Regions from separate parts of the Fictibacillus sp. b24 genome, predicted to be linked through region 1. Evidence: riboswitches for the same ligand, from Rfam matches in the RefSeq annotation. Region 1 holds a riboswitch; each other region holds the start of a gene.
What was found. Region 1 has a riboswitch for thiamine pyrophosphate ahead of thiD (bifunctional hydroxymethylpyrimidine kinase/phosphomethylpyrimidine kinase). Riboswitches for the same ligand answer to the same signal wherever they lie in the genome.
Positions count from the first base shown of each region.

Region 2: it holds a riboswitch for thiamine pyrophosphate, as region 1 does, so the genes downstream of both, tenA (thiaminase II) here and thiD (bifunctional hydroxymethylpyrimidine kinase/phosphomethylpyrimidine kinase) in region 1, are expected to answer to the same signal.
Region 3: it holds a riboswitch for thiamine pyrophosphate, as region 1 does, so the genes downstream of both, thiT (energy-coupled thiamine transporter ThiT) here and thiD (bifunctional hydroxymethylpyrimidine kinase/phosphomethylpyrimidine kinase) in region 1, are expected to answer to the same signal.

Region 1 covers NZ_JAUCES010000005.1:2,577,835-2,581,988, reverse strand. The annotation lists gene QUF49_RS13320 (DUF4349 domain-containing protein) at 1-748, shown strand, start outside; gene QUF49_RS13315 (IDEAL domain-containing protein) at 887-1,117, opposite strand; TPP riboswitch at 1,490-1,598, shown strand; gene thiD (bifunctional hydroxymethylpyrimidine kinase/phosphomethylpyrimidine kinase) at 1,707-2,519, shown strand; gene thiM (hydroxyethylthiazole kinase) at 2,506-3,408, shown strand; gene thiE (thiamine phosphate synthase) at 3,405-4,079, shown strand; gene thiW (energy coupling factor transporter S component ThiW) at 4,086-4,154, shown strand, end outside.
Region 2 covers NZ_JAUCES010000005.1:1,876,697-1,880,850, reverse strand. The annotation lists gene QUF49_RS09705 (glutamate synthase subunit beta) at 1-907, shown strand, start outside; gene QUF49_RS09700 (manganese-dependent inorganic pyrophosphatase) at 1,017-1,946, shown strand; TPP riboswitch at 2,160-2,267, shown strand; gene tenA (thiaminase II) at 2,682-3,395, shown strand; gene QUF49_RS09690 (ECF transporter S component) at 3,388-3,969, shown strand; gene QUF49_RS09685 (ABC transporter ATP-binding protein) at 3,984-4,154, shown strand, end outside.
Region 3 covers NZ_JAUCES010000005.1:2,192,944-2,197,097, forward strand. The annotation lists gene QUF49_RS11260 (Asp23/Gls24 family envelope stress response protein) at 1-118, opposite strand, end outside; gene rpmB (50S ribosomal protein L28) at 354-542, shown strand; gene QUF49_RS11270 (hypothetical protein) at 514-663, opposite strand; gene QUF49_RS11275 (hypothetical protein) at 695-817, opposite strand; gene spoVM (stage V sporulation protein SpoVM) at 1,012-1,092, opposite strand; gene QUF49_RS11285 (thiamine diphosphokinase) at 1,199-1,843, opposite strand; gene thiT (energy-coupled thiamine transporter ThiT) at 1,840-2,409, opposite strand; gene QUF49_RS11295 (hypothetical protein) at 2,450-2,626, shown strand; TPP riboswitch at 2,705-2,811, opposite strand; gene rpe (ribulose-phosphate 3-epimerase) at 2,832-3,479, opposite strand; gene rsgA (ribosome small subunit-dependent GTPase A) at 3,479-4,154, opposite strand, start outside.

The DNA.
Region 1 (4,154 bases):
TTCGGATACTAGTGGAGATAAAATGCAACAGATTAAAGATCAAAGAAAAGTCATCTATAACGCAGACATGCAGATTTCAGTTGATAAATTGCAGAATACGATGGAAATGGTTCGCAATATGGTTGAGAATAAGGGCGGCTATATCGTGGAATCGAATACAAGTGCAGGTGAGAAGGGGTATGAATCTGGCACGATGGTTGTCCGGGTTCCAATGGATGGTTTTCGAACGTTTTTAGGTGAGGTTCGAAAATTAAGTAAAGGAACACCACACGAAAATGTAAGGGGAGAAGATGTTACAGAAGAGTATGTAGATCTTTCTTCCCGCTTAAAAGCAAAACAGCAAGTAAGAGACCGATTGGAATCATTCATGAAGGATGCACAGAGAACAGAAGACTTATTAAAAATATCAGCTGACCTTGCTTCCGTTCAGGAAGAGATCGAACAGATTGAAGGACGATTAAACTTCTTGAAAAATCAAAGTGATTACTCTACAGTAACGATACAGTTTGAAGTGAAAAATTTAAAAGCAGAAAAGTTTCAGACAGAAGAATTGAATACGTGGGCAAAAACGAAGATGCTGTTTATGGAAACTGTGAATTTTTTGGTTTCAGCGGTCTCCTTTGTAGTCGTTGCGTTGGTTGGTCTAGCTCCTTTATGGCTAATTGTAATCGCGGTCCTATATTGGGTATGGTGGAAAAGGAAAAAAGCACAAAAGAAAAAGCCGGAATCCCCGACAACGTTGAATTGATTGATTGAGTTTTTAATAAGTGTCAGTTAACGGGCACGTCAGAAACACCCTCTGCAGCGCGGATATCGATCCGTTAGCTGAAAGGGTGTTTTGGCTTTCACGGCACCTTTTGATAAAAGGTGTACCGTTTAAGAAGCCTTAACCGAGAAACGCTTTGTATTCTGAGGTTAGTTTCATAAAGCGTTCTTTATCTTTTGTATCTAAGGCATTGTCGATTTCTCTTTCATAATACTCTTTGTAATAATTGTGAAGGGCCTCATCCAATACCATTTGAGCAATAAGGCTGAAGGCAAATGGGTCTCTTTTTTGTTGCTTGTACTGCACCATCTCATTTTGGTTTTTGTTAAAAGAAGTGTTTTTGTCTTTCATCCTGTTTCCCTCCTTATATTATCTCCCTATCCAATTAACCTTTTATGTTTCTAGGTTTCTACTAGTATACTGAGCAAGGTGCTCGATGACAACCATTTTATTTGAAAATTCTGAAAAAATTTTAAGAATCATTCCAATGTACCGCTTTTTCACCACCTTTTGGTAAATTTGTTAATGATTTGTCATGTTTATTTCTGTTAATTCTCCATTTTGTTACAAATGTTTTTGTTCTGTGTTTTTTATGTTGTTATTGTGTGTTAATTACTATTTCCCCGTAATTGAAGGTGCTTAAACACACTTGAAACACTTAAGTGAAAAAAACGTTGACATTTAGAACACTGTGTGGGTAGGATGGAATTAATTCAATATAGTCATTTCCGCTAGGGGTGCTTTTATAAAAAAGCTGAGAGAAGGTTGTAGCCTTCGACCCTTTGAACCTGATCCAGATCATACTGGCGTAGGGAAGCGGTGTGGATGATTACAAGCTTCTCTTTCATGCAAATGCTAATGAATCTGTAATGGCCACCCGCTAATAATCTTGCGGGTGGCTTTTTGTATGTAATAAGGAGGCGATATTGTGGCACAGCTGATAAAAGTAAGTAAAGCACTGACCATTGCAGGATCAGACAGCGGTGGAGGAGCAGGTATTCAAGCAGATCTGAAAACGTTCCAAGAGTTTGGAGTTTATGGAATGTCTGTTATTACAGCAGTAACGGCTCAGAACACGGTTGGCGTTCAAGGGGTGTTTCCTGTTTCGTTAGAGGGACTAGAGGCTCAGCTGCGTTCGATTGGAAGTGATTTGAAACCTCATGCTGTAAAGACAGGCATGTTGTTTTCCGGAGAGTACATCGAAAGAACTGCTTATTATATTGAAAAATTTGGATGGAACAACGTGGTTATCGATCCGGTCATGATCGCAAAAGGCGGTGCCACTCTCTTAGGAGAGGAAGCAATTCATGCGATGAAAACGTATATGCTGCCGATTGCAAAAGTCATCACCCCTAACATTCCTGAAGCAGAAGCTTTAACAGGGATCAAGATAGATTGTGAGGAAGCAAGAGCAGAAGCGGCAAAAGTGCTGTTTAATGGTGGTGCTGATTATGTCGTAATAAAAGGCGGTCACTTCGACAGCGGGGAGTATGTTTCTGATCTTCTGTATAACGGTGTTGAGAGGGTTGAACTTGTGGAAAAGCGTATTAACACGAAAAATACACACGGAACAGGATGTACCTTCTCTGCAGCCATTACAGCAGAGCTGGCTTACGGGAAGAAAGCTGAGAGTGCAATTGAGCATGCGAAGAAGTTTATTCAAAACGCAATAGCACATGGGATAGAAGTCGGTTCAGGTCATGGACCAGTTAATCATTTTGCTTATAGGAGGATTGCACATGAACAATACTAGAGTTCAAGAATGGAAGGCGTTTGTAGCTGACGTTAGAAAAGAAAAGCCGCTAGTACATCACATTACCAATAACGTTACAATGAATTTCCTTGCAAATGGTGTACTAGCAGCTGGAGGAAGCCCAATGATGGTTCATGACGCACGTGAAGTGGAAGAAGCTGTAGGGGTTGCAGATGCACTTGTCCTGAACATCGGGACGCTCGATGAACCAACTGCCAAGTCTATGATTCTAGCTTGTAGAAAAGCAATGCAGAGCGGAGTACCAGTAGTACTCGATCCAGTAGGAATAGGACTGTCCGCTTTCCGCCAAGAAGTGGTTAATGAGATATTATCAGAATATTCACAATTGAAGGGGGTCTGGCCCCGAACAATTCTGACAATTTGCGGAAACGCTGCAGAGATACAATTTCTTGCTAAAGGAGACTGGACAGGCAAGGGCGTTGATGGCGAAATTGGTGGACTCGGAAGCTCTGAAGAAGACTTGATCAAACTTGCTTCGGCGGCTGCGAAACAAACGGGGTGTCTCATCGCGATGACAGGAGAGAAAGATGTCATTTCTGATGGTGAGAAATCAATAATACTTTCTCATGGTGATCCCATGCTAGCTTTTGTTACTGGTACTGGCTGCTTTGCAACCTCCATGGTGGCTTTATATCAGGCGAATCGAAAAGAGGCACGCACCCAGACACTTTCCATTCTGAATCGGACTGCTTTAGCGATTCTCATGCTCACAAAAGCAGCTGAGGAAGCAGTAAAGACAGCAAAGGGACCGGGGAGCTTTCAGCAGAACCTTATTGATCAGCTGTTTGTATTAGAGAGCACGCCCGAAATCTGGCAAGGTTCAATCAACTGGAGAGATCACACTTTAACGGAGGAAGCAAGAATATGAGGACTTCTTTAAATGTAGAGATAAAACAGCAGCTTTCCCTTTATTTTGTGGCTGGAACGATGAACTGTAATTCGCCGGCAGCTTTTGAACGCATTCTTTTACAAGCGATTCGAGGTGGTATTACTGCATTTCAGTTTAGGGAAAAAGGAGCGAACTGTTTAAGTGGTGAAAAGCGTCTTGAAATAGCTATTCGTGCAAAAAAGGTTTGCAGAGAACACGGAGTGCTTTTTATCGTAAATGACGATTTGGAGTTAATGAAAACAGTCGATGCTGATGGACTTCATGTGGGACAGAAAGACGGAGACTTAAATACAATACGGCATGAAACAAAAGGTAAAATTCTTGGTGTTTCTGCTCATACACTGGCAGAAGCGGAAGATGCCGTTTCACATGGTGCAGATTATCTTGGGGTTGGTCCAATCTATCAAACTGCTTCAAAAGAGGATGCTGAAGAACCTGTAGGTGTAGAACTAATCAAGGAACTTCTCATGAATAATATCAACCTGCCTCTTGTTGGAATTGGTGGCATCACGATTGACAATGCAAATGAGGTGATTCAGGCTGGTGCTGATGGTGCCGCAGTTATTTCGGCAATAAGCGGTATGGATAACCCTGAAGAAGCATCAAGGAAAATGATTGATGTTATTCAGTCAGCGAAGAGAGGTGAGTAAGTGAAGATATCTGTTCAGAAACTTACTCTTATGGCGATGCTGGTAGCGATCGGTACATTGTCTTCTCATGTTTTT
Region 2 (4,154 bases), 700 kb from region 1:
AACATATGGAATACCTAATATGAAGCTGGATAAAGATATCGTGGAAAGAAGGATATCATTATTAAGACAAGAAGGAATTGACTTTGTTTTAAATACTGAAGTGGGTAAAGATATAATGCCTGAAGAATTAAAGTCTCAATATGATTCCATTATTCTTTGTACAGGTGCTCAGAAACAGAGAGATTTGAACCTTGAAGGTAAAGATTCCCAAGGCGTTCACTTTGCGATGCACTATTTGACTCAGGCGACTAAAAGACTGTTGAACCTTGAAGTAAATGAGCCTTTGATTGATGCAGAAGGGAAGAACGTCATTGTAATAGGCGGTGGTGATACAGGTGCTGACTGTGTAGCTACGGCTCTTCGTCAAAAGTGTAAAAGCGTAGTTCAATTCGGTAAACATCCAAAACTGCCTAATGCAAGAAGCGATTCAAACATGTGGCCAGAGCAGCCTAACATATTTACAATGGACTATGCTTATGAAGAAGCTACCGCTCAATATGGGCATGATCCTAGAGAGTACTCTGTTCAAACAAAAAAAATTGTATCTGATACAGAAGGTAATTTAAAAGAACTTCATACCATTCAAATGAAGAGAACTTCAGATGATAAAGGTAATATTGTATTTGAAGAGATCCCTGGATCCGAAAAAGTATGGCCGGCAGATCTTGTTTTCATTGCAATAGGTTTTGAAGGTACCGAACAGCCAGTTTTAAAAAAATTTGGAGTAGAAACAAAGAACAATAAAGTAAATGCTAAGCACGGTGACTATAAAACGAATGTAGATGGAATATTTGCAGCAGGTGATTCAAGACGAGGTCAAAGTTTGATCGTTTGGGCAATTCAAGAAGGACGTGATTGTGCTCGTCAAGTGAATCTATCATTGATGGGAAGTACGGTTTTGCCTTAGAGCTTTTTTCCATGCTACAATAAACTCCAAAAGCCAAAAGCTGTTTTTATATGATAAAATAAGGCTTGGCTATCAAAAAATAATTTATGTATTTATAAGGAGTAGAAGCATGGAAAAAGTACTTATTTTTGGACACAAAAATCCAGATACTGACACGATTACTTCAGCAATCGTTTACGCTGATCTTAAGTCTAAATTAGGACAAAATGTAGAAGCAATCCGCCTAGGTGAAATTAATGGTGAAACAAAGTACGCTCTAGATTACTTTAAAGCTGACTCTCCGCGTTTAGTTGAACATGTTTCTGCTGAAACAAACTCGGTTATTTTAGTCGACCACAATGAACGTCAGCAAAGTGCAAACGACATCGACAAAGTTCGAGTACTAGAGGTCATTGATCATCACCGAATCGCAAACTTTGAAACAAGCGATCCTCTATACTACCGTGCAGAGCCTGTTGGATGTACGGCAACCATCCTGAACAAGATGTACAAAGAAAAAGGCGTTAAAGTAGAAACGAACATCGCTGGTCTGATGCTTTCTGCGATTATTTCTGATTCTCTTTTATTCAAATCACCAACTTGTACAGAAGAAGATGTTGAAGCAGCACGTGAGCTAGCTGAAATTGCAGGCGTAGATGCTGAAACTTACGGACTTGAAATGCTTAAAGCAGGTGCTGACTTAAGCGATAAGTCAGTTGATGAGCTTATCTCTTTAGATGCTAAAGAATTCAATATCGGACCTAGTAAAGTTGAAGTAGCACAAGTAAATACTGTTGATGCTAGTGATGTATTAAAGCATCAAGCTGAACTTGAAAGTGCGATTTCAAAAGTGATTGATGAAAAAGGCTTAGATCTATTCATGTTCGTTGTAACAGATATTTTAACGAATGATTCTACAGCTCTTACACTTGGTAAAAGAGCAGAATCCGTTGAAGATGCATACAATGTGAAATTAGAAAACAATACAGCGGTTCTTAAAGGCGTTGTTTCTCGTAAAAAGCAAATCGTACCAGTACTAACTGAGGCGATGAGCAAGTAATTGTTGGCTTTAAAGGGCAAAACCAATTTAGGTTTTAGCCTTTTTTTTTTTGATTTCCTGAATCTACTCGCTCACCGCACGCCGTCATGGAATAGAATTCAACCATTTCCAAGAGAGAGTCTAAAATTGTCCTCCCGAAGCAGACTTACTCAAAAACTGTTGACAATCAAAACTAGCCTGCTATTATTTAAAACATACAACCAACTAAATATTAAAAACCACTAGGGGTGCCTTTCATAAGGCTGAGATCGAAGTGTGACTTTGAGACTCTTAGAACCTGATCTGGATTATACCAGCGTAGGGAAGTGGTGTTGCGGAGACCTATATTCATACATAGAGTTTAATTCTCCATATACAACCACTTTCTCGCTGAAAGTGGTTTTTTTGTTGGGTTCTTTTCTAAAGGCTTTTTTTAAAGATTGTTGCTTTTGAGGGATTTCGTTCAAGCCTCTTCTTAGATAAGTTGATTTGAGTGTAAGGGTGCGTGCCCGCCACATGATAAGCTTCTTGCAAGGCATGCGACGAGGAAACTTACAACGGTAGCATTAACTTGTAGACGCAGGAGCAAGGAATCTTCCTTGAAGCGGTCAGGTGAGACCCTTTAGGGCGCAAAGCGGCAGGAGGCTCACCGTACGCCCCGCGGAAAGCGAAGCAACCTGGAGCGGAAATCAACCACTTTCAAAAGCAACAATGAATACGAAAACAGCCTTATTTTAAAAAACAAGGAGGATTCACATGAAAACATTCACCGAAACTTTACGAGAAAAAGCCAATCCAATTTGGGAAGCAAATCTCCATCATCCTTTTGTAAAAGGTATTGCAGAAGGAGACCTCTCTTTAGAATGCTTCAAATACTACGTATTGCAAGATTCCTATTATTTGTCTCATTTTGCTAGAGTTCAAGCAATAGGAGCTGCAAGGGCTGAAGATCTATACACCACTTCAAGAATGGCTGCTCACGCACAGGGTACGAATGATGCAGAGTTAGCACTTCACGAAACATTCATGAAACAGCTACAGGTTACCGAAGAAGAATTAGCGAACTTTGAACCCGCTCCAACCGCGTACCATTATACATCACATCTATACCGAGTAGCAGAGTCTGGTAGCTTAGGAGAAATTATTGCTGCTATCCTCCCATGTTATTGGATTTATCACGAGATCGGTGAACGCTTTAAAGATGCCACACCACTTGAACCGATTTATCAAGAGTGGATTTCAGCTTATGGTGGTGAGTGGTTTTCACAACTTGTCCAAGAACAAATTAACCGGTTGGATGATTTAGCAGAAATAGCAAGTGAACAGGAAAAGGATAAGATGACTCGCCATTTCTTAATCAGCTGTGAGTACGAATATTTATTCTGGGAAATGGCTTATACACTGGAAAAATGGCCAGTTGCATACGGCACAGCTGCAACAAAAGTTGGGAGGGAAACAAAAAATGTATAAAGGACTGAAGTTAACTGATATTCTAGTAACCATTGTTATATCCATTGGGTTCGGCATTATTTATAAAATGTGGGGACCTCTTTATTATGCGGTTAAGCCGCTCGGGCTTCATATTGATCAATTGATCTATGGAATGTGGTTTATGGCTGCAACCGTTGCCTTCTTGATCATTCGAAAACCAGGGGTTGCTTTTTTAGCAGAAATTGCCGCTTCCTCAGGAGAATTTCTAATGGGGTCTGAATTTGGGCTTGAAGTTTTATTATATGGTGTTGTTCAAGGACTATTTGCAGAATTAGTCCTTATGACTTTTCGCTATAAGCGGTTTGATTTATTTGTTATTTCTCTCGCAGCGATAAGCGCTTGTGCAGGCTCTTTCATTTTAGACTTTTATAAAGGTTATGTTGGTGATCTATCGACATGGAATCTTACACTATTTATTGTATTCAGGCTAATTGGCTCCATCATCTTTACTGGAATGTTAGCTGTTTCAATCGCTAAAGCACTAGAAGCAACAGGAGTGACCAAACTGGTTCGCCCTTCATCAAAGGAAGATTATGAGGCACTGGATCAATAAATGAGGTGGCTGAAATGGATACCGCAACATCTGTAAAACATTTAAGATTAAAGTTTCCAGGGGATGATGACTTGCTCTTTAAAGATATAAATTTATCGTTCCAAAAAGGAGAGAAAGTGCTTTTGCTCGGACCTTCTGGATGTGGAAAATCTACTCTCCTGCAAGTTCTTTCTGGAATTATTCCT
Region 3 (4,154 bases), 380 kb from region 1:
TTCTTGATGCCATGCCAACAATTCCATAACAATCGATTGCGGCTCCACCTGCGATAGTGGCAATCACTTCATTAGAAATATCAATTTGACCATAGGTTGTTTTCATTTCAATGGACATGCTTACATCCCCCTTTAAATTGTTAAATGGCTAACAAATATTTTACTATACATTAGTCTTTTTTGAAAGGACTACTACATTTCACACTATGTAAATAGTATTGTCAAGGAAATTTACTTGAAAACCTTTCACTAATATGTTGCATTGCTTCTGAAGTCATGCTAATATTATTTAGTATTTAACATACGATTGAATTGATGCAAAGCTTTTTTGCTGTAAAGGAGGTTCACCTACTATGGCTCGTAAATGTTTTATTACTGGAAAAGGACCTAAAACTGGTAACAAGCGTTCTCACGCAATGAACAAATCAAAGAAAAGCTGGGGAGCTAATGTCCAAAAGGTTCGTATTCTTGTGGACGGAAAGCCTAAGCGCGTATACGTTTCTGCTCGTGCCCTTAAATCAGGTAAAGTTGAACGTGTATAAATAAAAACAGCAGCTGCCGCTGCTGTTTTTTTTTTGGAAGTAGTTGATTTCCGTTCCAGGTGCTCGCTTTCCGCGGGGCAGGCGGTGAGCCCCTTGCCGCTTTGCGCCATAAGGGTCTCACCTGTCTAGTTGCAGTGGCTAGCCCCTCGAGGTCAAAAGTTAAACGGCCAAAAAGGCAAAGTGCGCCTTCCTTGCCGTTCACCTTTTGCTTGTCGGGGCTGAACGAGCCACTTCCACTTTTCGGACTGCCCACCTGTCCCGCAGGAGTCTCGCACCTTGCACTCCAATCAACCTTCATAGAAGACAATATTTGAAGGCAACAATCTTATAGAAAACAGCCTTTAGAAAAGAGTCTTTTCGTACATAATATCTAAGTGGACAGTATTTTTGCACAAGCCGACAGTAACCACATTCATCAGCAGGATCTGTACACAAACAAAAAAAGCGCACTGGGCGCTTTTTTTGTTTGTTATCCTTTTTTAAAAGAACCTAAGATGGCACGTACGAATCCCCCTAAGAATCTAGGAAGTTTAATGGTATAAAATTTCATCTTACCCCTCCTCCAGGCCCATAAAAAATGATAAGAGCTAAACAATAAAATACTTTATTCCCCTTTTTATAAAAAGGTGCATTGGGGCCTGTATTCCGTAATTTTTTTAATCACGGCTCTTTACCATCAATATTATGCCGGAGTCGAAAGAATAAGTACCACTTTTATTTACAAGCTCATTAGAGATGCATAATGACGATCCAGCATTTAAAACTGCATGTCTTAAAGGGTATTTAAAACCTTCCAATGTTATTCCTTTTACCTCATCAGTCTGTGAAAGAAAAGAAATATAATGGTATTTTTCATCATGATCAATTTTGTAGCTGCCTGGCATGTGAAGTGAGATTTCATTTTTTATATCGATTAGTTTTATAGAAGCTGAGTTATGCCGGCTCTTATATAGTAGCTGTATGTTCATCAGCTCATGATCCAGCCTTCCTCCAGAGGCACCAAACAACAAGATTTCCTCTGGATTCTGTTTCAACGCCCATTCTAAAGCGATTTCCATATCTGTAGCATCTTTTTCTGGACGATATTGATTTATATTAATCTGAGTTTGCAGAATCTTTCTTTTTTCAATATCTGTAACTGAATCAAAATCCCCAAAAGCATAATTTGGGATGATATGTTTTTCTATCAGATACAATGTGCCCCTGTCCACACCTACCCACACACACTCAGGTGAACTATGGTAGGCATTTAGATCAGGTATCAAATGCTCAGGGCCACCTGCAACGATTCTTATTTTCATGCTGCTCGGGTGTATCCGCTTCGTGCAGCATGCAATAATTTAGGAGCCGTGTTTGTTAAAAGAATGACCACAAGTGACGTTATTACAAAAATAACAATCATGAATGAACCATTATACATAAATGAATAAAGCCATATGTTCATTTCTTCCGCTAAATCACTAAAGAAGATAACTCCTGATAAAACGTGCGAGATCGTTCTTAATAAACAGCCGACAAAGATACCCGTAACCATTAGAATCGTTCTTTTCGATTTATTTTGTGCCAATGACGGCGCAAACGCACCTGCAACACCTGCTAGAGCAAACGCTAACGGATAGTCTAGAATCATTTGAGCTGGGTGTACTACATAAGGGTTAACAAGAAGCTGAAGAAGGCCTACCGCTAATCCAGTAAATACACCTGCTTTAAAGCCTCTTCTAAAGGCCATCAAGAAGATTGGAACCATCTCAAGAGATACAGACCCGCCTTGCGGCCACGGACCAGCAAATTTAATCATGCCTAAGATCAATGACAGAGCAGACATAATAGCTATTTCTGTTAGTAAAGAAATATTGTTGTTCTTCATTGTTTATCCTCCTTTTTTTCTTTTTCAAAAATCTTTTTTCATGCCTTCATGCAATTTGATTGAAGTGAAAGGTGCGAGACTCCTGCGGGACAAGCGGTCAGGTGAGACCCTTAGGGCGCAAAGCGGCAAGGGGCTCACCGCCTGCCCCGCGGAAAGCGAAGCACCTGTAACGGAAATCAACCACTTTCAAAAGCTACAAAGCATCAACCACACTTGATTGCAATAAAAGCAAATAAAAAAAGCAACCGGCATGTGAGCGCGGTTGCTTTAGGATTCATCTCATTTGAATACAAAAAGTCATACGACTCCACATCCCTACGCAGGTATGATCCAGCTTCAGGTTCAAAGGGTCGGGAGAACACTCCCCTCTCAGCCCTTTAAAGGACTCCCCCTGTGGTTGCTTATTTTATTATTTGGTTCAATTATACACCACGGATGGATTGAATTGCATCCTTTAAATCTTTTTTTCCATAAATGGCAGAACCGGCTACTAATACATTAGCACCTGCTTCTATGCAGAGTTGTGCGGTTTCCGGATTCACTCCACCGTCCACTTCGATCTCTACGTCTAACCCGTGTGTCTTCACAAGGTCGGCAACTTCTCTGATTTTTGGAACAACACTTTCAATAAATGCTTGCCCACCAAACCCCGGATTTACGGTCATGAGTAAAACAAGATCAACATCTTGGATGATGTGTTTAATGAGTTCAACCGGTGTAGCTGGATTGATGACCACACCCGCTTTTACTCCTTGTTTTTTTATAAATTGAACCGTTCGATGCAAGTGCGGAGTTGCTTCAACATGAACAGATATAATGTCTGCACCCGCTTGTGCAAATGCTTCGATATATTGGTCAGGATTTTCAATCATTAAATGTACATCTAAAGGGAGCTTAGTAACTGGGCGAATGGCTTGAACGACAAGCGGTCCAATCGTTATATTCGGAACGAAATGACCGTCCATAACGTCTACATGAATGTAATCCGCACCAGCTTCTTCTACAGCTTTAATATCTTCGCCTAACTTCGAAAAATCAGCCGAAAGAATGGAAGGAGCTATTTTAATCATTAGTACCTCCGTTTTTGTTCTTTTATTTCTTGTAAAAAACTTACGTAATGGTCGTATCGGAATTGCGGAACAGCTCCGTCTTCAACACCTTTTTTTACAGCACATTTTGGTTCAGATGTGTGCGAACATCCTCTAAATTTACAATCACCGCGCAGTTCATCCATCTCTGGAAAATACATCGATAAATCTTCCGCCTCGATATTCATAAAATCCAGTGAACTAAATCCGGGTGTATCCGCAACTAATCCGTTGCCAAACAGAATTAATTCTACATGCCGTGTCGTATGCTTCCCTCTGCCTAAATGGGTTGAGATCTCATTCGTTTCAAGCATTAATTCTGGATTTATAGCATTTAATAAAGATGATTTACCTACACCTGACTGTCCCGCAAAGACCGTTACTTTGTCTTTGAACAACGGATAAAACAAATCCAAGCTATCATCTGTTTTCGTTGAGGTCGGAATTACCTCGTATCCTAACTGTTTGTAGATTTCAATATATTTCTGAATCTCATCCATTTCTTCTGATTGTTGAACAAGGTCCATTTTTGAAATACAGATCACAGGCAGAATATCATTTGCTTCAATGTGAACGAGGAATCGGTCTAATAAAAGCGTGCTAAAATCTGGTTCTGTTGCTGAAAAAACAAGGATTGCTTGGTCTACGTTAGCAATT